2 regions of the Thermoanaerobacterium xylanolyticum LX-11 genome follow, and region 2 is predicted to be linked to the other one. Evidence: riboswitches for the same ligand, from Rfam matches in the RefSeq annotation. Region 2 holds a riboswitch; the other holds the start of a gene.
The links. Region 2 has a riboswitch for thiamine pyrophosphate ahead of thiT (energy-coupled thiamine transporter ThiT). Riboswitches for the same ligand answer to the same signal wherever they lie in the genome.
Positions count from the first base shown of each region.

Region 1: another riboswitch for thiamine pyrophosphate. It lies ahead of thiD (bifunctional hydroxymethylpyrimidine kinase/phosphomethylpyrimidine kinase); the one in region 2 lies ahead of thiT (energy-coupled thiamine transporter ThiT).

Region 1 is NC_015555.1:1,066,918-1,078,330, forward strand. It holds gene THEXY_RS05135 (4Fe-4S binding protein) at 1-213, shown strand, start outside; gene THEXY_RS05140 (hypothetical protein) at 362-556, shown strand; gene THEXY_RS05145 (IS4 family transposase) at 621-1,994, opposite strand; gene THEXY_RS12210 (response regulator) at 2,156-2,758, shown strand; gene THEXY_RS05155 (HEAT repeat domain-containing protein) at 2,769-3,923, shown strand; gene THEXY_RS05160 (glycosyltransferase family 2 protein) at 3,920-5,338, shown strand; gene THEXY_RS05165 (GGDEF domain-containing protein) at 5,335-6,228, opposite strand; gene THEXY_RS05170 (ISLre2-like element ISTxy1 family transposase) at 6,449-7,858, shown strand; TPP riboswitch at 8,235-8,349, shown strand; gene thiD (bifunctional hydroxymethylpyrimidine kinase/phosphomethylpyrimidine kinase) at 8,416-9,225, shown strand; gene cytX (putative hydroxymethylpyrimidine transporter CytX) at 9,215-10,396, shown strand; gene thiM (hydroxyethylthiazole kinase) at 10,389-11,189, shown strand; gene thiE (thiamine phosphate synthase) at 11,192-11,413, shown strand, end outside.
Region 2 is NC_015555.1:193,333-204,745, forward strand. It holds partial or broken gene THEXY_RS12995 (hypothetical protein) at 5-191, shown strand; gene THEXY_RS00975 (beta/alpha barrel domain-containing protein) at 350-1,021, shown strand; gene THEXY_RS00980 (APC family permease) at 1,110-2,975, shown strand; gene ltaE (low-specificity L-threonine aldolase) at 2,978-4,015, opposite strand; gene THEXY_RS00990 (aldo/keto reductase) at 4,165-5,304, shown strand; gene THEXY_RS00995 (hypothetical protein) at 5,458-5,703, shown strand; gene THEXY_RS01000 (methylated-DNA--[protein]-cysteine S-methyltransferase) at 5,728-6,195, shown strand; TPP riboswitch at 6,232-6,330, shown strand; gene thiT (energy-coupled thiamine transporter ThiT) at 6,388-7,026, shown strand; gene ltrA (group II intron reverse transcriptase/maturase) at 7,488-8,894, shown strand; gene THEXY_RS01015 (MGDG synthase family glycosyltransferase) at 9,136-10,251, shown strand; gene THEXY_RS01020 (phosphatase PAP2 family protein) at 10,265-10,807, shown strand; gene THEXY_RS01025 (CBO0543 family protein) at 10,797-11,234, opposite strand; gene THEXY_RS01030 (ferritin-like domain-containing protein) at 11,363-11,413, shown strand, end outside.

The sequences.
Region 1 (11,413 bases), 870 kb from region 2:
AAATGTATTCAATGTGGACAATGCAATGAATCATGTCCTATGAGTATAGACATAAAAAGTGCAGCATATTACGGTAAAGATGTTACTGATATAAGGTGTGTAGGGTGCGGACATTGTGTTGATGCATGTCCTACAAAAACATTATCTTATACAACGAAAGTTTTAAGTATCTTAAAAAAGAGAGATAAGAAATCATCAATCATGCAAATTTGACAATTATTAGTTGGCAGGCTAAACTAAATCTAAAATATAAATTTGATAAAGGCTTGAATATAGGCATAAGATTTTTCTTGATTATTAATATGTGACTATTGTAAAATAAATATATAAAGCTTTATTTAATAATTTTGGGGGAAATTTTATGCCTTCTTATGAATATTCTTTTTCTGAAATGACAGTCAAATCAAAAAGTTTAACCAATAAAAAGGTATTATTGTATCTAAATGATATATTAAAAAATGAAATATACAACAAGTTATCTGAAATAGTATTAGATACTTTCCCTTTAGAAGGAGAAATTTTAGAATTCATTATTAAACTAAAACTTCGCACATAAATAATTACTCTGTTCCTTGAAAACTTAATGCTTTGCCAGAAAAAAGTAATAGTAATTTACACAATTATGCACACTTCGGAAGTCTTTCCTTAAGTTCTTTGGGAATCGCAGCCATAAAAGCATCAAGTAATTGGTCCAGCTGTTCTGAAGATAACGATAGTTTATCTGTTATTGTATCTATGAATACTTGCATAAGTAGATGAAAAGCCTGAATCAGCGTAATATCGGACATTTCATCCTGTATGTAGTAAAATATCTCTCCCATTGTTCGTAAATCTGATGATCGACGGTTCTCTAGTGCAAGCATCATGTATCTGGTAAATACGATTGCTGTATGTGCTGTCATCGCATCGTAAGATAATGAATTGCATTCCTTGCTGAGCTTCAAGTATGATTTACACACTTTGAAAAAGACTTCTATATCCCAGCGCTTCCCGTATATACGAATGATTTCGTCCTCGTTAAGGTTCATATCCGTGGTAATAAGTGCCAGATAGTCTTTTCGATTATTCCTGTTTCTGACAAATACAATTCGAGCAGGAATAGATTTTCCGTCTTTTTCAATGGAAACTTCCACGGATAACAGGTATCTAGACCTGCCTCTTCTTTTTCTGTTCTGCTTGTATATTTCTGTTAACGGCTGCATTATTCCATTATATAGGTAATGCATCTTTGATGTTTTCTTTGCCATTGCAATAACATCATAGCCTATTTCTTTAATAGCAATCAAAGAAGAGGGAGAACAGAACCAAGTGTCAAACAATACATAAGATGCTGGAATCATTGCTTTTTTAGCGGTCTTTATTAATTCCAGAGCTACGGCTGTTGCTTTAGTTTGGGATAGATTCCTTCTTAAATACCCGGCGGAACGCTTGTCCACAGGTATAGCTTCATTGATACGATTCTTTTGATTCTCAGTAGATAAAAGACATCCATTGACTGGGATAAAAGTATTTCCATCTGACCATCCGAGTGTAAGTAGGCGAAAGCCATATTTGTATGTTTTCTTAGCATGGTCATATACTTTTGCTAGTAGTTCTACTTTTTTAGAGCTAGAGCGTTCGAATAAAGAGTCATCAACAATAAGAACATTTACGCGTTTGTCACTTGTTAACCCAGTAATTGTCTCATTTATAATCTGTGCACTAAGCCAAGTGGTAAACCGAATCCAATTAATATGAATAGAGTTTAAGAATCTGTAAACCGTGTCTTTCTTAAAACCAACCTGATTTGTACCCATTAGCATATTCATATACATAGATCTATTGGTAAAGATCATACAGAATAAGTACTCGAAAATAGAAATAACGGGAATACCCTTGCTTTTGTAAGCATTCGATAACCTTAAAGCAGCCGAAATTCTATATTTTTTGAAGAAACTTTTAATCGAAGTAGAAACCTTATTATCAATTTGGTAATTTTGTGTTATACTATTCATAGCATGAGCCTCCAATTGGTTTATTTTTTGATAATTCAATTATACCAAAAATGGAGGTCTCATGCTATTTTATAGCCAAATAATATTGAATTATCAAGGTACAGAGCTACTTTTATAAGTGCGAAGTTTGAGTTATTAAAGATAATCCCGATTTAATTATTTTGGAAAATTCATTAAACATCAATGCATTAAATTTATTAAGGCTTTTATCTGAAAATGGAATAACAAGTAAAATTCCTATTTTTATAATTGATGATAAAAGTAGTTTGAAAATAGAATATTTAAAATTGGGTGCGTTTGATTGTATAGAAAAGCCATTTAATGTGGATGAGTTAGTATTGAAAATAAAAAATATGATAAACATAGCCGACAATTGCAGCGATAAAAAGCTTCAAGGTGAAAAAAAGAATAATATTTTATTTGTAGATGATGAAAAGATAATTTTGTCAATATTGACGTCGCGGTATAAGAGCAAAGGATATAATGTTTATTCAACTGATGATGGCGTTAAAGCGCTTGAAATCATAAATAATAACAAAATTGATTTAGTTGTTACTGACTATTATATGAAAACTATGAATGGAGATGAATTGACAAAATCTATAAAGAAAAGTCACAAAGAAATAAAAATAATACTGTTGACATCTCAAGATAGTGAAGATTTTGTGAAAAAAGCTTTCGAAATTGGAGCTGATGACTATGTATCAAAACCTTTTTCACCTATGGAGCTAGACAGCAGAATAAAAAAATTATTGTCAGAATAGTGGTGATTAAATGGAATCAATAGCCATAATTTCAATAGCTGTATTTTCGGGTATTATACTTGCTTTATATGCGTATTTAATATTTGAAAAGATATATGTATTGATAAATAATATGCTTAAGCAAAGGTATATGAATGAGATCTCTAAATTTCTTGATGAATTAGTATATCTTCTTGATGAGAAGTATGTTGGTGAAACTGATATAGAGAAATTAAGAGTTCTAATGAGAAATAAAATCAAGAGAAACTTAGTAGAAGAGAGAATGGCATACTATTTTGAAAATTTTAAGGGTATTGTTGCTGAAAGATTGACAGCATTATGCGAAAAGATTGGGCTTATAGATTATGAGATAAGCAATCTAAATAAAAGAAATATATTCAAAGTTTCTTTGGTATGTAGATATTTAGGTGATTATAGGAGTAAAAAGGCTGTGAAGCCATTATTAAATTTAGTTACCACACATTCTACTGATCTATTATATAATGTTCTTTTGGCACTTGCTAAAATAGGCGATGAAAAATCTTTTGTAGAAGCGTTTAAAAGTCTTTCAAATACAATTTTATTAAGTGAGAGAAGTATTATAGAAATTGTTGATAATTTTGAGGGCGATAAACTATATGTCTATAGATCTTTAATGTATCTTGATGATGATTTCATTGCTTCTATTTTTATAAAATCAGCTGGAAATTACAAGGATACTTCTTTAGCAGACGATATAGCTAAATTTCTAAAAAGCAAAAACAAAGAAAAGAGAATAGCGGCTCTTAAGGCTTTGGGTAGTATGGGTGATAATAGGTTTACTTATAAAATCATAGAGCTTTTAAAAGATGAAGAGTGGGAAGTAAGAGCAGTCGCAGCTAAAGTATTGGGTCAAATACAGGATGAGAGGTCACTTGCACCTCTTGTAGAAGCATTGTCTGATAAACAATGGTACGTAAGGTATAATGCTGCACATTCATTGATAAATATAAATGGCGGTTTAGAGGCCATCAAAACGGTATTTCAAAAAGATGATAATTTTGCAAAGGATATAGTCGTTTCTGTTTTGGAAACAGATTATGGATACGATAAGCTTCTGCAATATGAATCGGTATTTTACACAGGTCCTAAACTTTCTGACTTAATTACAGAATATGTTAAAAGCAAGATGGAGGTGATGGCTTGAGCATATCTTTATTAAAATCGATTATTTTAGGATTTAATAAAACACTTATTTATTATGTTTTCGCAATTAACTTTATATATTTTTTTCAGCTAATTTTAGCTGCAATTAATTTAAATAGATACATAAAGAAAATAAGATATTCTGATTATAGGAGATTTATATCTTCTTCAAATATGATACCAATATCTATATTAGTTCCAGCTTATAATGAGGAAGAAACAATAGTAGAGAATATAAAATCGCTTTTATCGTTGCACTACCCAATTTTTGAGGTAGTAGTAATAAATGATGGTTCGAAAGATAATACATTAAAAAAGGTGATTGAAGCATTTGAATTAAAAGAGGTAGATCAACCAATTAGATATCGTATCAAAACCAATAAAATACTAAAAGTCTATAGAAACATTGATATACCTAATCTCATATTAGTAGATAAAGAGAATGGTGGAAAAGCTGATGCACTAAATGCTGGTATAAATGTATCTAATTATCCAGTAATAACATCTATCGATGCAGACTCAATTTTAGAAAGTGATTCACTTGTAAGAATAATAATGCCTTTTGTTGAGGATAAAAGAACAATTGCTGTTGGTGGCATAGTCAGAATAGCAAATGGTAGCACTATAATAAGAGATAAAATCATAAACATCGATTTACCAAGAAATAGAATAGCAAATTTTCAGATAGTAGAGTATTTGAGGGCTTTTTTATTGGGGCGAGCTGGTTGGGATTTGATAAATTGCCTTCTTATCGTATCTGGTGCGTTTGGGGCTTGTAGGAAAGATGCTGTTATAGAAGTTGGTGGCTATGATAAAGATACAATCGGTGAGGACATGGAGCTTATAGTAAAACTTCACGAACATTTTGTAGAGAAAAGACAAGAATACAGAATAAAGTTTATTCCAGATCCTGTATGTTGGACACAGGCACCAGAAAGTATAAAAGATCTAAGGAGTCAGAGAAGAAGATGGCAGATAGGTCTTATAGATAGCCTTTTTAAACACAAAAAAATGCTATTAAATCCAAAGTATAAGCAAATTGGTTTAATAGCAGTTCCTTACTTTTGGTTATTTGAAATGATAGGACCTGTTGTTGAAATACTAGGGTATATTTTTATTCCGATTACGTACATATTAGGTATTCTAAACATAAAATATTTTATTTTGTATTTTGCAGCGGCTATTCTTTATGGAGTGCTTTTATCATTAGGTGCTATATTGTTAGAAGAATATACATTTAATAATTATCCTAAGTTGGTTCAACTTTTAAAACTAAGTATATACGGTGTATTAGAAAATTTTGGATACAGGCAGATGACAACTCTATTTAGGATAGAAGGTATTGTTAAATTTAAAAAATTAAAAAGCAGTTGGGGAAAAATCAAGAGACATAGTTTTGAAACTAAGAAAGCTTAAGCCATAACTTGATTTCTTTTTTTCTTTGCTTCGTATAATTTTTGGTCGGTTTTTTCAATAACATCTAAATAATTTTCATAATTGCCTTCAAATGTATATACCCCAAAGCTGGAAGTGATTTTAATTTCCTTGTCTTTATATATTATAGTGCTGCTTTCAATGCTTTTTCTTATTCTTTCAGCTATTTCGTAAGCCTCATTTTTATCTGTATTTTTCAAACAAATTAAAAATTCTTCTCCACCATACCTAGCTGCCCAATCATCTTTTCTAATATTGCTTTGAATTATGGAGGCAAAAAATTTGAGCGTTTCGTCACCTGCAATATGACCATATGTATCATTTACTTTTTTAAAGAAGTCTATATCTGCCATTATTATGGAGACTGGCATGGTATTTAAAGAAGCTCTAAGGATATCAACAGGTAATCTTTCATCTACGAATCGTCTATTATATAGTCCAGTGAGACCATCTTTTACCACTAATTCATTTAATTCATTTACTTTATCATATATATTTTGACTTGTCAGATTTTTAATATCTTCAATCAAACCTGCATCTGTAGAATCTTTTAAAAGTTCGACTACAATTTTACCTGAGTCTGTGTAAAATGGTGTCGATGTTACTAAATATAATTTTTCTCCAGTATATTCAACTTTTACAAAAGTTTTATCTTCAATAATTGTTCTTATTGATATACAATTACTACATATTTTACCTTGATTCCAAAAATCATAGCAATAATCTTTTTCATCAATGATTTCCTTGCTATTTAGAAAAGAGTAGTAAACTTTCTTTTTTAAAGGATCTACTATTCTTATACCATCGAATATATTTACTAAAAATGATACATTTTTTATAATATCATCTATTGATAGATAAGTACTATTCATAAAAAATTCCTGCCTCCCATAATTATTAATTCTATTTTACCATAATTTATATATATATAAAAGAACAATGTATAGATTATCAAGAAAATTTGACGATAGAGTGCTTAGTGTAAAATTTTTTTAGGTGAAAAAGCAGGAAAATAGCGATGAAATGTAGAAATAAGACCTCACCATCCTCCCAAGAGGATGAGTTAGAAAATAAATAGGAAGGTGAGGTCTTATGAAAATAATTCAACATACACTTCAAAAATTCCTGCTTGTTGTAGAAAAAATTATTGGATTACTTGATGGAAAATATACCTATTTGGAATTTGAAGAAGAACTTAAAAAAATTCTAAATGAATTAGGAAAAGAGATTTGTGCAGATGTACTTCATGAACTTGATCAAAGCATATATAAAGATAAATACAAAAGGAAAAACTGGGTGGTAGTCCAAAAAGATTGTGAAAGGACAATAACAACTGCATTTGGAGATATCACATACAAAAGACGGTACTATAAAAACAAAGAAACAGGAGAGAAGGCATATCTCGTAGATAAAGCTGCTGGCATCCAAAAATATGAAAGAATAGATGCTGAGCTTAAAGCTGATATAACGGATCTTTCTACAATACTCTCATATCAAAAAACCACTCAGGAACTTAAAAGAAATGGAGCTAACTGCAATGTAAGCCGGCAAACAGTAATGAACACATTAAGAAAAATAGACAACCTTCAAACATATGAAAAGCCAAAGACTAAAAAAGAAATAGAAACTTTATACATAGAAGCTGATGAAGATCATATACATCTTCAAAACGGCAAACCAGACATTGTAAAATTAATATACGTACATGAAGGAAAACAAACAATAACAAAAGGCAGAAATGAACTAAAAAATGCCGTATACTTTTCCGGTGTATACGAAGGAGATAAAGTAGAAGAGTTATGGAAAGAAGTATGGGAGTACATTGCAAGCACATATAACGAAGACAAAATAAAACGCATATACGTATCTGGAGATGGAGCGGAATGGATAAAATTCGGAGTAAAATATCTGCCTAACGCCGTATACGTATTAGACCTATTTCATCTACAAAAATACATAACAGCTGCAATAAAAGAAGATAAAAAAACAAAGAGAGAATTATGGAAAGCCATATTTAAAGCAGATAAACAAAAAGTCAATGAGCTTTTAACACAAAAATACAAAGAACTAGAATTAAACGGAACAGAAAATCCCGTAACGAAGTGCCAAACATATATAAATAACAATTGGGATGGAATAAATTCATACAGCCTTTACAAAAAAGAAATAACAGGATGCAGTGCAGAAAGTCATGTAAGTCATGTACTTTCAGAGAGACTATCAAGCAGACCAATTTCATGGAGCAAGGTTGGAGCTCACAAAATGGCAAAATTAAGAGCAATAAAAGCAAGCGGCATATCGCTGAAAGGTGTCGTATTAAAACAGCAATATGAAAGCTTAAAGCCAATAGAAATACCAAAGCAAACAGTGTATAAAGCGAAACAACAACTAAAGAAAATAAAATCAACTTATGAAAACATAATAAGCTTGCCAATATTGCAAAATAAAAAAACATTAACAAGTCAGGCTATAAAATCATTACTATTGAGAAATGCCATTTAAAAGTATGCATATATATTGAAGATTGTAGTTTTAGTTATTATTATGGGGAGCTTATTTGGGTTACCTATCACATGTAAAATTCATGAATAAATAGCATTGATATACATGATGGCTTCTTTGAAGAGCGTGAGAATCTGAGAATGAGTGAGATATTAAAAGAAAATCAAAGATTATAGAGTGAGTGGCGATTTTATGCTATCAAGAAGTTAAGAGACTTCAACACTAAAAACTTTTCTTAAAATCCAGCTATCAATACTCATCCTTAGAGTGATAGTGAGGTCTTTTTTTCAAAAAAACCTAAAAATACTTGACACGATCATAGAGTGAAATATCCTGTACAAGTCAAACAATTTGTGTTAAAATTAAATAAAAGTTAATATTTAGTCTGGGGAGCTGGGGTGATAGCCCGGCTGAGAGTTAGCAGCTATTTCTGCTATGACCCATAACCTGATCTGGATAATGCCGGCGTAGGGAGTACATTGGGATTTAAGTGTGCTTATCCAGCACACTTTTTTGTTTCGTATTTCCTTAAGGCATACAAAAAAGGAGGAATCGATGTGAGAAAGTTACTTACAATTGCAGGCTCTGACAGCATTGGTGGAGCTGGCATAGAGGCAGATTTAAAGACGTTTTGCGCACTTGGAGTATACGGCATGTGCGTCATAACGGCAGTTACTGCGCAGAATACAGTAGGAGTTTTTGACGTGAGGGAGATGGATGCAGATATCATCAAAAAGCAGATTGACTGTGTATTTGAGGATACAGAAGTTGATGCTGTGAAAATAGGCATGGTGTCAAGTGGAGAAATCATTGACGCTATTGCATCATCACTTAAAATATGGAATCCAAAAAACGTCGTGTTAGACCCTGTCATGATATCAAAAAGCGGATATTACCTTCTAAAAGAAGACGCCATAGATGCATTGAAGACAAAACTTTTGCCTATGGCAGATATCATTACTCCAAATATACCGGAGGCATGTGAACTTACGGGAATGAATATTGAGGGAATTGAAGACATGAAAGAGGCTGCTAAAAAAATCATCGATATGGGTGTAAAAGCTGTCGTTGTAAAAGGTGGTCATTCTGTAGAAAATGCTACTGATGTATTTTACGATGGAAGTGAATTTTTACTTTTGCCGCAGGAGAGGATCGACACCAAAAATACACATGGGACAGGATGTACGTATTCATCTGCAATAGCTTCGTACCTTGGTAGAGGATTTAGCTTGAAAGATGCAGTAATAAACGCAAAAAGTTACATAACAGAGGCTATTAAAAATTCTCTTGAGATAGGTAAAGGTGTAGGACCTGTAGGACATTTAGTAGATCTTTATAAGAAAGCAGGTATTGACTATGAAGATTAAAAATTCGACGCTTTTTTTGATATGGGCAGGTGCGGCCATATCCATTGCAGAGGTTTTTACTGGTTCATACTTTGCACCATTAGGCTTAACTAAAGGAATTTTAAGCATATTGTTAGGTCATATAATTGGTACTCTGTTTTTTGCTTTAGGAGGGCTTATGTCCTTTAGAGTTAAGAAGCCTGCAATAGAGTCCACGAAAGGTGTATTGGGCGAGAGAGGCATGGTATTTATAGGGCTTTTAAATGTGCTTCAATTGGTTGGCTGGACGGCTGTAATGATAATACAGTCTGCAAAGGCTTTCAACGGTGCCATAGGCATGTCTACTGCTATTGGAATTTTTGTCGTTGGCATATCTGTTTTATTGTGGACATTATTCTTTGACAATGAAGCTTATTGGATAAACGATATTGCTGTTGTACTTTTATTTATATTGACTATATTTGTTGTATTGTATTTAAAAGGCGGGAAAATAGCGTCAGTAACGGGAGACATGAGTTTCAGCGGTGCTGTTGAGCTTGCCGTTGCTATGCCTGTATCATGGCTTCCGCTGGTAGGGGATTACACTATAAATGCTAAAGATGGGAAGTCCAGCTTTATATATACATTTGCAGGATATTTCATAGCAAGCTGCTTCATGTATTTTATAGGACTTTATGTGGCTTTAAAAACAGGCGGAAAGGATATAATCTCGTATTTTGCGTCAATAAAAACGGGAATTGTACCGCTTCTCATTATACTTTTGTCGACGGTTACTACGACTTTTATGGATGTGTATTCTGCTGCTATTTCAACCCTTTCTATTGTCAAAGCAAAATTAAGCAGAAAAAGTCTGCTTATTATATATTCCATTGTGGGGCTTATTGCCGCATATTTGTTCCCAATGGATAATTACCAAAACTTTTTATACGCCATAGGAAGTGTATTTATTCCAGCATATACGGTTGTATTTGAAGATTTCTTTTTGATGAAAAGCAAAAGCCATAGCTTCTTAAATGTGCCTGCCACGATTTCTTTTGCGGTGGGTACGATATTCTACAATTATCTTACATATTTTGGCACAAATCTATCAAAATGGTTTATAACGCCCACAATAGGTACGATTATTTTAACTGCTGTAATCTATCCAATTATGAAATCTTTAAATAAGAGAGAGGAGAAAATTTATGGTTGAAGAAGCAATAAAGGTTTTAGAAAGATTAAAAGAAGAAGTGCCGCTTGTCCACGCTATAACAAACTACGTCGTAATAAACGATAATGCCAATGCACTACTAAGTATAGGGGCATCTCCTGCAATGGTTATGTCACCGGACGAAGCGTACGATTTTACAGCAATTTCAAATGCTTTGTACGTAAATATAGGTACTATCAATAATGAAACTAAAGAGACAATAATCAATTCTGTAATATCAGCAAAAGACCACAAAAAACCAGTCGTCTTAGACCCTGTAGGATGTGCTGCTATAAAAAGCAGGGTTGACTTTGTAAATATGCTTTTGAAAATAGGTGATATAAGCATTATAAAGGGGAATGGCGGTGAAATAAAGGCTTTATCAGGTGAAAGTGCAAATGTCAGAGGTGTAGATTCTTTAGATGACAGCGGAAATGTTGACTCATGTGTAAAACTTGCAAAGTTAACAAATACGGTTGTTGTTGCAACAGGTAAAGAAGACTATATAAGCGACGGCAAAAGAGTAGTAAAAGTTAAAAATGGTACCTATTTATTTACAAAGATAACAGGTGCGGGCTGTACTTTAGGTGCAATAATGGCGGCTACGTCTGCATGCAGCCATGACAAAGTGATATCGTCATTGGCTGCCCTTCTTATTATGAATATAGCTGGAGAATTGGCGGAAAAAGAGTGCAATTTGCCTGGGACATTTAGGGCAAAATTTATAGACAATCTGTACCTTATAAACTCCGACATTATAAGGAAATACGCTGATATTGAAGTATTGGAGGCGTAAGCATGAAAGATTTTGATGTATCTCTTTATTTGGTCACTGACAGAAACCTTTTGAAGGCTGGTAGAGATTTTTACGATGCTGTAGAAGAATCATTGCAAAACGGTGTTACTATGCTACAGCTTAGGGAAAAGGATATTTCATCAAGAGAGTTTTACGAGATTGCTAAAAGATTAAAAGATATTGCAGGAAAATACAATGTTCCATTTATAATAAATGACAGAATT
Region 2 (11,413 bases):
ATAGATAAGGAAGGACCGAACATTAGGAGGTTTTGGCGAGGGATATGCAGTTCTTAAGACAACTCAACAAAGAGGCTATCCGCTCAATCAAGAAATGGAATTTAAAGAGAGAGGGGGATATATCATCGGCGTCAAAAGATAGAAGAAACAATGTACAAATATACACCAGTAATATGCTTGAAATGATACTATATAGCTATCAATGCTCATTCTTAGAGCGATGGTGAGGTCTTTTTTCAAAAAAACATAAAAATACTTGACACGATCGGGAAAAACCAGTTTAAATGACATCGATATTGTGGTATACTACAATATGCCCTTTAAAACTTTATTTTTGGAGGTGATATATATGGATAATTTGTCAATACCTGAGATAGTGTCGCCTTTGAGACAGAAGATGGTTAGAGTTCCGGAGGTTATACAAAATGTTTCAGGCATAAAAATACATGGCAAAGTTATAAAGTCAATACTTTTTACTACAGACATAGCTATAATAAGAAACACAAATGCAAATGCCATATTAGCAGTTTATCCTTTTACACCACAGCCTGTCATTACACACGCTATAATTATGGCGTCAGACATTCCTGTGTTTAGCGGTGTCGGGGGTGGACTTACACAAGGCAAGAGAGTGGTCAATTTGGCACTTGATGCGGAATTCCAAGGCGCTATGGGTGTTGTCGTCAATGCACCTACTGCAAATGATATAATCAAAAAGATAAGGGCTACAATCGACATACCGATAATAGTAACCATCGTCTCAGAAAATGAAGACATAAAAGGCCGCGTAGATGCAGGGGCAACGATTTTAAATATTTCAGGCGCAAAAAAGACGCCGCAGATTGTGAAAAGGGTAAGAGACATTTGCCCAAATATACCGATAATTGCTACAGGAGGGCCTACAGATGAGACGATAATGGAGACGATAGAAGCTGGTGCAAATGCTATTTCGTACACACCCCCAACAAATGCGGAGATATTTTCACACGTAATGGATAAATACAGAGAGGAAAGGCAGTAAAAATAGTAAAATATATAAATAAATTGATATTGATAAATAATTAATAATGATTTATAATAGGTTATTATTAATAAGCGGAGGCGTTATGATGTTTAATAGACTTAAGAGGGCTTTAATAGGTAGACCACTGACAAATAAGGCTATTAAAAACGAGAAATACGGCGTAATATGGGGACTTCCTATACTGTCCAGCGATGCGATTTCTTCTGTGGCTTATGCCGGCGAGGAAATCTTATTAGTTTTGCTGCCTGCAATAGGCTTTATGGCATATAAAAATCTGCTTTATATTTCTGCCGCTATTATCAGTCTATTATTGATACTTACTTTTTCTTACATACAGACGATAGAAAACTACCCAAATGGAGGAGGCGCCTACATAGTTGCGTCTGATAACTTAGGGAAGACCGCAGGAGTAGTAGCTGGTGCTGCACTATCTGTCGACTATATTTTGACAGTGGCAGTTAGTGTGTCATCAGGTGTTGATCAGATAACATCTGCATTTTTATTTTTAAGGCCTTACTCAATACTTATATGTATCGCAATTGTGCTGATTTTGATGATAGGCAATTTGAGAGGTATACGTGAATCATCCAGAATTTTTGGTGTTCCTACGTATGCTTTTGTTTTTGGCATAGTTGCGATGCTTATTGCAGGTATTGTAAAGATAAAAGGAGGATATGTGCCTCCTACTACACCTTTAAAAGCCGTTGAACCAGTCACACTGTTCTTACTTTTAAGAGCTTTTTCAAATGGATGTTCTGCTTTGACTGGCGTTGAAGCTGTAAGCAATGCGGTGCCGAATTTTAAAGAGCCATCTGTTAAACGAGCAATTACTGTCTTGATTTTGCTATCTTCTATTGTCTTGATTTCATTTGGCGGCATATCTGTCCTTATAAGCATGTATCACGTTACTGCAGGAGACAAAGCTGTAATCATACAGTTAGCAAACGAAATATTTGGTAGAGGCTTCATGTTCTACTACATTACAGCAACAACATTTATCATATTGGTAATGGCATCTAATACTGCTTATTCAGGATTTCCACTCTTACTTGCGATAATGGCAAAAGAAGGACACATGCCGAGACAGCTTAACAAAAGAGGCGACAGGCTAAGCTATTCAAACGGCATAATATTGCTTTCAGTTTTGGCTACTGTTCTTATTGTGGCATTCAGGGCTAATGTCACTTCCTTGATAGGACTTTATGCAATTGGCGTTTTCATATCATTTACTTTGTCGCAGACAGGCATGGCAAAGAGATGGATAACAACGAGAAGCAAAAATTGGGTTATAAAGGCGATTATAAATGGTACAGGTGCTATTGTCACGGCTTTAGTTGTCGTAATTGTAGGAATAACCAAATTTAGAGAAGGTGCTTGGATCGTAATAATAGTTATACCTGTTTTGGTATTTATGATGCTTAAGATAAATAAGCATTACAGGGCTGTGGCTGTACAGCTTAGAGTAAGTCCAGAAGATCTTCAGTGCATAAAGATCTCTGAAAGTCACTATCGAAACAGAGTAATAGTGCCTATAGAGAGCATCAATAAGGCCAGTATCAGAGCGTTAAGGTATGCCAGGACGATATCTGAGCATGTCATCGCTTTTAATGTGTCTATAGATGAGGAAAGCGGTGAAAAAATTAAAAAGAGGTATGCCATGCTTAATACGGACATACCGCTTATTGTCAAATATTCACCATTTAGGAGAATCGTTGAGCCGCTTCTTAAATTTATAGAATCGGAAGAGTACAACTATAAAAAAGGAGATATGATAACAGTAATATTGCCGCAGTTTGTAGTTAGGAAAAGGTGGCACAACATTCTTCATAATAAGACGAGAGTTTATATAGAAAAAGAACTGTTAAAACACAAACACATCGTCGTTGCGACCATGCCGCTGCAGCTTCACGATGATGATGATATTGAAGATAAATGCAAAAAAGAGCAATAAGATTATTGCTCTTTTAATATTGTGCTTATGGCGTGAAGGACCTTGTCAATATGGTCTTTTTTGATGTAATAGTGTGTTACAAATCTTACGGCGTAGTCATTGCCGCCGTTTACCTTAATCCCGTAATTTAAAAGTTTTGAGGATAATTGTGCTCCTGTAAGACCTGTTGCAGATATGTCAGACATGACGATATTTGTTTGAACTGTCGACATGTCAACTTTTATGCCTTTTATGTTATTTAAGCCTTCTGCTAAAAGCCTTGCGTTTTCGTGATCTTCTGCTAATCTCTTTGTCATCTTTTCAAGTGCTACAATTCCTGCTGCAGCTAAAATCCCAGCTTGTCTTAAACCACCACCCAACATTTTGCGGTACTTTCTGGCCTTTTTAATGAAATCTTTACTGCCGGCCACAATGGAACCTACGGGTGCACAAAGTCCTTTTGACAGACAAAACATTACGCTGTCAGCGTATCTTGCTATTTCCTTTACGTCCACATTTAGGTATGTGGCTGCGTTGAAAATCCTTGCTCCGTCTAAATGAACAGGTATATCGTGTTCTTTTGCTATCTCATAAATTTCCTTCATATTGCTTAGTGGTATAACTGTACCACCTGCTTTATTGTGGGTGTTTTCCAGACATATAAGACTTGTCTTTGGAAAATGGATGTCATCTGTCCTGATGGAGTTTAGAACATCTTTCGGGTCCATAATACCATTTATTCCTCGTATAGTTTTAGCTTGCACCCCTGATAGATATCCTATTCCACCGACTTCATACGTAATTATATGGCATTTTTCTTCCAGTATTATTTCGTTGCCGTGATGTGTATGTGTCATGACAGATACTTGGTTTCCTTGTGTCCCGCTTGTCACAAACATTGCATCTTCTTTTCCCATAATATCTGCTGCCATTTCTTCAAGCTTCTTTACAGTGGGATCTTCACCATAAACATCGTCGCCTACTAAAGCTTTGTACATGGCATCTCTCATTTCCTGAGTTGGCAACGTGACTGTGTCGCTTCTTAAATCGATGTATTCCATATGCAATTACCTCCTATCTATTAGCTTAATTTAAGATTAACATTGTTGAAAAGCTAAAGCAATAGATGCGATTACGGGAATTTTGTTATTTAAAGCAATGGTGTTATAATCAAATAAGAAATTTAAATTTTAAGATACGGAGGGGTTGTATGCAGTATAGAGAATTTGGCAATACAGGTGTTAAGGTTTCAGCATTGGGTTTTGGCGCAATGAGATTGCCTACAATAGGCGGAGACAACAGCAAGATCGATGAAGAAGAAGCTATAAAGATGATAAGATATGCTATAGATAATGGCGTTAACTACGTTGATACTGCATATCCGTACCACAATGGGCAAAGTGAGATTGTGGTAGGCAAAGCTTTAAAAGACGGATACAGGGAAAAGACGTATTTAGCTACAAAACTTCCGTCATGGCTTGTTAATGAAAAAGAAGATATGGATAAATACCTGAATGAACAACTAAAAAAACTGGACGTTGACTACATAGATTTTTACCTTCTACACGCATTGGATAAAGAGAGATGGGAGAAGTACAAAAGACTTGATGTGTTTAGCTGGATGGAAAAGGTCAAGAAAGAAGGCAAAGTCAAATTCATAGGTTTTTCTTTCCATGACGAATACAACGTTTTTAAAGGCATAATCGATGATTACGATAAATGGGATTTTTGTCAGATACAGTACAACTACATGGATATAAACAATCAAGCGGGCTTAAAAGGGCTTAAGTATGCTGCGTCAAAGGGATTAGCCGTTATTGTAATGGAACCAATAAGAGGTGGCAAGCTTGCTGGAGATCCGCCAGAGGCTATCAAAGAGCTTTGGAACAGTGCAAGTGTAAAAAGGACACCTGCAGAATGGGCTTTGCAGTGGGTGTGGAATCATCCTGAAGTTTCCCTTGTATTAAGTGGAATGAGCACGATGGAACAAGTGAAACAAAATATAGAAAGTGCATCAAGATCAAAAGCAAATGGTTTAACCGAGAACGAGGTAAAACTTGTAGATAAAGTCAGAGAAACTTATGAAAGGCTTTCGCCTGTAGGATGTACTGCTTGTAACTACTGTATGCCATGTCCAAATGGTGTGAATATACCTAAGAATTTTGCCGTATACAATGAAGCCCACATGTACAACAATTATGATGAAGCACTTAGAAATTATAATAACTTAAATGAAGGTAAAGCAAGTTCTTGCATAGAATGCGGAGAGTGCGAGACAAAATGCCCTCAACACTTGACAATAATTGATTATCTAAAGGATGTAAGAAGATATTTTAAAGATGCTGTTTAAAAATAAGCCATATTGATGAAACTTAAGTTTCACCAATATGGCTTTACTTTTAGTAGAAAAAACTATGTATAATATTTTTTATAATACTTGCTTTGATAGTTTACTTGTGAAATAATAAATAGTGAATATCTTATTTAGAAGGGAGTGTCAAGAATGGTTCAAAGTGGATTTATGCTATTTCTGCAGTATTTTGTGGCTTTAGCTACACCGATTGTATCAGTTATCTTTTTGGTATTTTACATAGTTTATACATTGAAAAAAATGAAAAAGATTGATTCAATAGAAAAAAGTTTAGCAAAAATAGCAACTTCAGGCAAATCAGAATCAAGTGAATCTTCTTATAAATCTAATGAAGATTTTGAAATTGAAGATGAAGTCGAAGAAGTAGTTGTTAAATAGCAAAATGCATCAGGATGTGATAATGTGGTATGGGATGACTTAGATACACCGATTGGAACGCTAAGAATATATTCAAGCGAAGATGGCATAACGAGGATAGATTTTCCTAATGAAGAACATTTACAATGTTTAAGGAGTACGAATTCATTTATAGCTGATTGCAAAGAACAGCTTAAATTGTACTTTGAGGGTCACTTGAAAGAATTTAGCGTAAAGTTAGATTTAGAAGGGACAGACTTTCAAAAATCTGTTTGGCGAGAGCTTATGAAGATACCGTATGGCTTTTACGCTACATACGGTGAAATCGCAAGAAGAATAGGTAAGCCAAATGCATCAAGAGCTGTAGGAAATGCCCTCAATAAAAATCCTATTCCGATTATCATACCGTGTCATAGGGTCATCGGTTCAGATATGACACTGAAAGGCTTTGCAGGAGGACTTAATGTCAAGTCATTACTGCTTCAACATGAAGGTATTGCATTTAAAAAGTAATTTTATTATAATTAGATAATAAATTAATCAATAGACTATGTCCGCTGGGGGTGCTTTTAGCTGAGATGGCAGATGCCAAACCCCTAGAACCTGATTAGGTTAATACCTACGAAGGGAATGCGGCAAAAGACCGCATCAGTGTGCGGTTTTTTTGTTTTAAGCGGTACATAGCCTCAAAAGGAGGTTATTTTTATGTCCTACATTGTAAGCATTTTTTCTGATTTTACAAAGATAAAGCCTGCCACACTTTCCATAATAATTGCGATTCTATTTGCTGCCTTTTTGTTTTACATTTTAAGAAACAGCGTGAAATTTAATGCAAAGATGCTTGTGTACGGTGGATTAGCAATAGCCATATCATTTGTATTGTCGTATATAAGGTTTTACCATTGGCCTCAAGGTGGCTCTATAACGCCAGCCAGTATGCTTCCGCTGTTTGTCTTTGCATACTATTACGGTGCAGGGCCTGGTATAGCGGTGGGAATGGCCTATGGAATGCTTCAGCTAATACAAGATCCTTATGTTGTGCATTGGATACAGCTTCTATTAGATTATCCATTGGCGTTTGGTGCCTTAGGACTTGCAGGATTCTTTAAAAAGAATTTAAGTCTGGGAATCTTAGTTGGTGGTTTTGGCAGGTTTTTTTCACATTTTCTATCAGGTGTCTTCTTCTTTGCCAGCTATGCACCAAAAGGTATGAATCCTATTGTCTATTCGCTTCTTGTTAATGGTATATTAGTAGGTGTGGAGGTCTTGATTTGTTTTGTGGTTTCTATTATTCCGCAAGTTAGAAATGCAATTGAGATGATAAAGAAAAAAGCATTAGCGTAAAATTTATAAAAACCCTCTTTTTAACGGAAGAGGGTTTTTAGTGCGCCCGGCATGGGCGATAACTTGGCGGTGAAAGTCCGCTGTGGGCTTGGTAGTGGGAACCACTAGCTGAACCGCAAGGGTGTCCATCGTGAGGTGGAATCTGAAGGAAGCGGTAGGCAAAATCTCGGTCTGAGGAATACGAACCAGATAAGAGGCTGAATTGGGGCGGACGAGTTTGCTGAACAAAACGAAGTCCAACACTACCCGAACCCCATACAGTAAATCTGGCAGATAGACGAGATGAAGGTTATCGTTCTTACCCGGGGAGGTCTCAAGGATAAGTCATTAAAGTGAACTCTGAAATGACAACCCATGCAGTGATGTATGGCTGAACCTTGAGAAGTCAGCAGAGGTCATAGTACTTATCTAGTCATGAATAGATAAGGAAGGACCGAACATTAGGAGGTTTTGGAAATCTTATGAACTCGAAAGATATGCAGAGACTGCAGACAACTCAACAAAGAGGCTATCCGCTCAATCAAGAAATGGAATTTCAAGAGAGAGCGGAAGTGCATAGTATATCATCGGCGTCAAAAGATAGAAGAAACAATGTACAAAGATACACCAGTAATATGCTTGAAATGATACTAGACCGAGAAAACATGAAAGAAGCATACAAACGAGTAGTTGCAAATAAAGGAAGCCATGGAGTCGATGGGATGGAAGTAGATGAACTTCTACCGTATCTCAAAGAAAACTGGCCGACCATAAAGCAACAATTACTGGAAGGAAAATATAAACCACAACCAGTGTTGAGAGTAGAAATACCAAAACCAGATGGAGGAACAAGACTACTAGGGATACCTACAGTACTAGACAGACTAATACAACAAGCAATAGCCCAAATACTAAGTGGAATATACGACCATACATTCTCTGATAACAGTTATGGTTTCAGACCTAGACGCAGTGCAAAAGACGCAGTAATAGCCGCAGAAGTATATATAAACGAAGGATGCACATGGGTAGTAGATATAGACTTAGAAAAGTTCTTTGACAGAGTAAACCACGACATACTAATGTCCAAATTAGAAAAGCGGATAGGAGACAAACGAGTACTGAAGCTAATACGAAGATACTTAGAATCAGGAGTAATGATAAATGGAATCAAAGTAGCAACAGAAGAAGGGACACCACAAGGAGGGCCATTAAGTCCGCTACTAGCAAACATAATGTTAGATGAACTAGACAAAGAACTAGAAAGAAGAGGACATAAATTCTGTCGATATGCAGATGATTGCAACATATACGTAAAAAGCAGGTCAGCAGGAAACAGAGTAATGAAAAGCATAAAGAAATTCATAGAAACCAAATTAAAACTAAAAGTCAATGAAACAAAAAGTGCTGTAGATAGACCATGGAAAAGAAAATTCTTAGGATTTTCGTTTTATACAAAAGAAAACGAAGTAAGAATAAGGATTCATGAAAAATCCATCAAAAGGTTTAAGGAAAAAGTAAGAGAAATAACCAATCGAAACAAGGGAATAAGCATGGAATACAGAATACGTAGATTGAATCAGATAACGACAGGATGGGTTAACTATTTTGGATTAGCAGATGCGAAAGGAATAATGAAAGCTCTTGACGAATGGATAAGGCGTAGACTAAGAGCATGTATATGGAAGCAATGGAAGAAGACAAAAACAAAGTATGACAATCTGATAAAATTAGGAGTAGAAAAACAAAAAGCCTGGGCATACGCCAATACGAGGAAAGGCTACTGGAGAATATCCAATAGCCAAATACTCAATATGACTCTTACAAATAAATACTTCGAAGACATAGGTTATAGAAGTTTATCAAAAAGGTATCTAATCGTACATTAAATCTTAATGAACCGCCGTATACCGAACGGTACGTACGGTGGTGTGAGAGGACGGCGGTTAGTCACCGCCTCCTACTCGATTAAATTTTATACAATAAATTGATTTTGATGGTATAATATTAGATAGCAAATAAAAATAAACTATATTGATGGATAGATTTTAACGCATTTTTAATACAAATTTAATTTAAATTTAATGTTTAAATGCCATAATCAATATAGTGATTGTGAGGGTCTTTTTGATGGATAAAATAAAGATTTTAATACTTTATGAAGATATAGGAACTGGACATAAAAGAACGGCGATGGCTTTAAAAAAAGCCTTCGAAAAAAGAGATGGCGTTGAAGCCTTCGTGGAAAATCCACTTGGGGAGAAGTTTCCCAGCCTGTCTTACTTGACAACGAGAATTTACTTAAAGACGCTAAAATTGACACCTGAATTATGGGGGTATCTTTATGAGATGGAAAGGGACAAGATAGAAAGGCGTATAAATAAGCTGGTAGGCATGTCTGTTTATACATTTATAAAAGATTACGTGTTAAATTTAAAGCCTAACGCAGTAATATGCACCCATCCGTTTTCTTGCTCTATTCTGTCACATATAAAAAGAGATCTCAACATTCCGATATTTGCCATATTGACTGATTACGATGTCCATGCCTATTGGATACATCACCAGATAGATGGGTATTTTGTTGGATCTCGAGAGATGAAAAGTCAGATGAATTTGATGGGTGTTTCCGATGACAAAATAAATGTGACTGGCATACCTATTGATGAAGAATTTTACGTCAAAAAAGATAAAAATGAGATGAGAGAAAAATTGGGTTTTCAATTAGATAGACCATTGGTGATGGTGATGGGCGGTGGACTTGGACTGGGAAACATAAAAAAAGCCGTCAATGTTATACAGAGGCATAAAGATTTGCAGATTGCTGTAATATGTGGATTAAATAAGAATTTAAAGGCTAAAATAGAGGAGATATCGGATGATAATGTATTTGTGTATGGTCATGTAGACAACGTGCATGAATTTATGGAGGCTGCTGATGTCTTAGTAACTAAAAGTGGTGGTCTTACTGTCACCGAAGCCATAATTAAGAAATTGCCTATGATAATTTTTGATCCTATACCTGGACAAGAAGAGAGAAATCTCGAATTTTTGCTTAAAAAGAGGATTGCCTTAAGAATTAAAGATATAGAAAAGTTAGACAAAAAGATATTAGATCTCTTATCTGACAAGAAAAAGATAGATGAAATGAAGGAGCGCATGGAGGAAATTGGCATATACAATTCAGCAGACAAGGTATGCAGCGTAGTTATAAATAATATAAAGAATGATGCTTTGAAGGTGTAAGGAGGTTTCATTTGTGTCGGGAGTGAAGAAATTGATTATTGCGGAGGACAGGAATGTATTTTTCCTTTTAAATGAAAGGATAAAGTGCAAAACTCTTGATAAGATTATGCCTAAAATAACCCATATAGGAGGACCGTATTTTACGATTTTATCTTGTTTGCTGCTGATTTTGTTTGGAAAAAGCAGCGTTAAGCTTTCTGCCATTCAAGCCCTTACTACTTTGACAAGTAGCCACTTAGTTGTGCAAATTTTAAAGAGAATATGCACGAGGCCAAGGCCTTACATGGTTTTGCCTGAAGCCAATACATTCAAATATTTGTTGAGAGATTATTCTTTCCCGTCAGGTCACGCTACAGCTATATTTTCTTTGGCGGTTTCTTTTTCATTTTTCTTTCCTGATTTGACGATTATTTTAGTCAGTCTGGCTATTTTAGTGAGTCTTTCGAGGATTTACATGGGATTGCACTATCCTTCAGATGTCATAATAGGCTCTACGGTTGGTATCCTATTTTCATATATAACACATATGTATGGCTTGATGCTGCCTATTCTTTAAACAAGTATTTATATTGAGCAGTTATAGCTAACAATGTGAAGATGTACGTTATGACTGAAAAGAAATAATTCCATCTGTTGTAAATAAGAAGCCCGTTTATGTGAAATACTGCTTCAACGGCAGTCAGAAACAATATCCATGCAGCCGTGTATATGATGTAGCGTATTTTTCCTTTTGGTATGTATTGTATAAAAATCATGCCATAAGGTGGTCCTATAAATGTTTCCATCAGGAATGACAAAACTCCATTTGGGACAGGTGCATCAATGTAATAGTAGTATTTCAAAGTAAAGTCAAATATCACATCCAAAGAAAAGCCTATCACAGATGAAAGCAGATACGCAGGTATTAGCACTTTTAACTTTTTTCTGTCTATCAAAAAAAGCGATATAATTACCGTAAAAATTGAAAAAATTATGTACCACATAACATCACCTTGAATTATTTTGGCTTTTACAAAAACAAATTATTAAAGTTTTTAAAAGCCAATTGACTAGAAAATTTTGTAATGATAAAATGATTAGTAGAAGATAATAATTTTCGGGAGGTGTTGTTATGTTAAACAATATTGAGAAAAAATATTTGACCGATTTAGAAGTTGCAAGG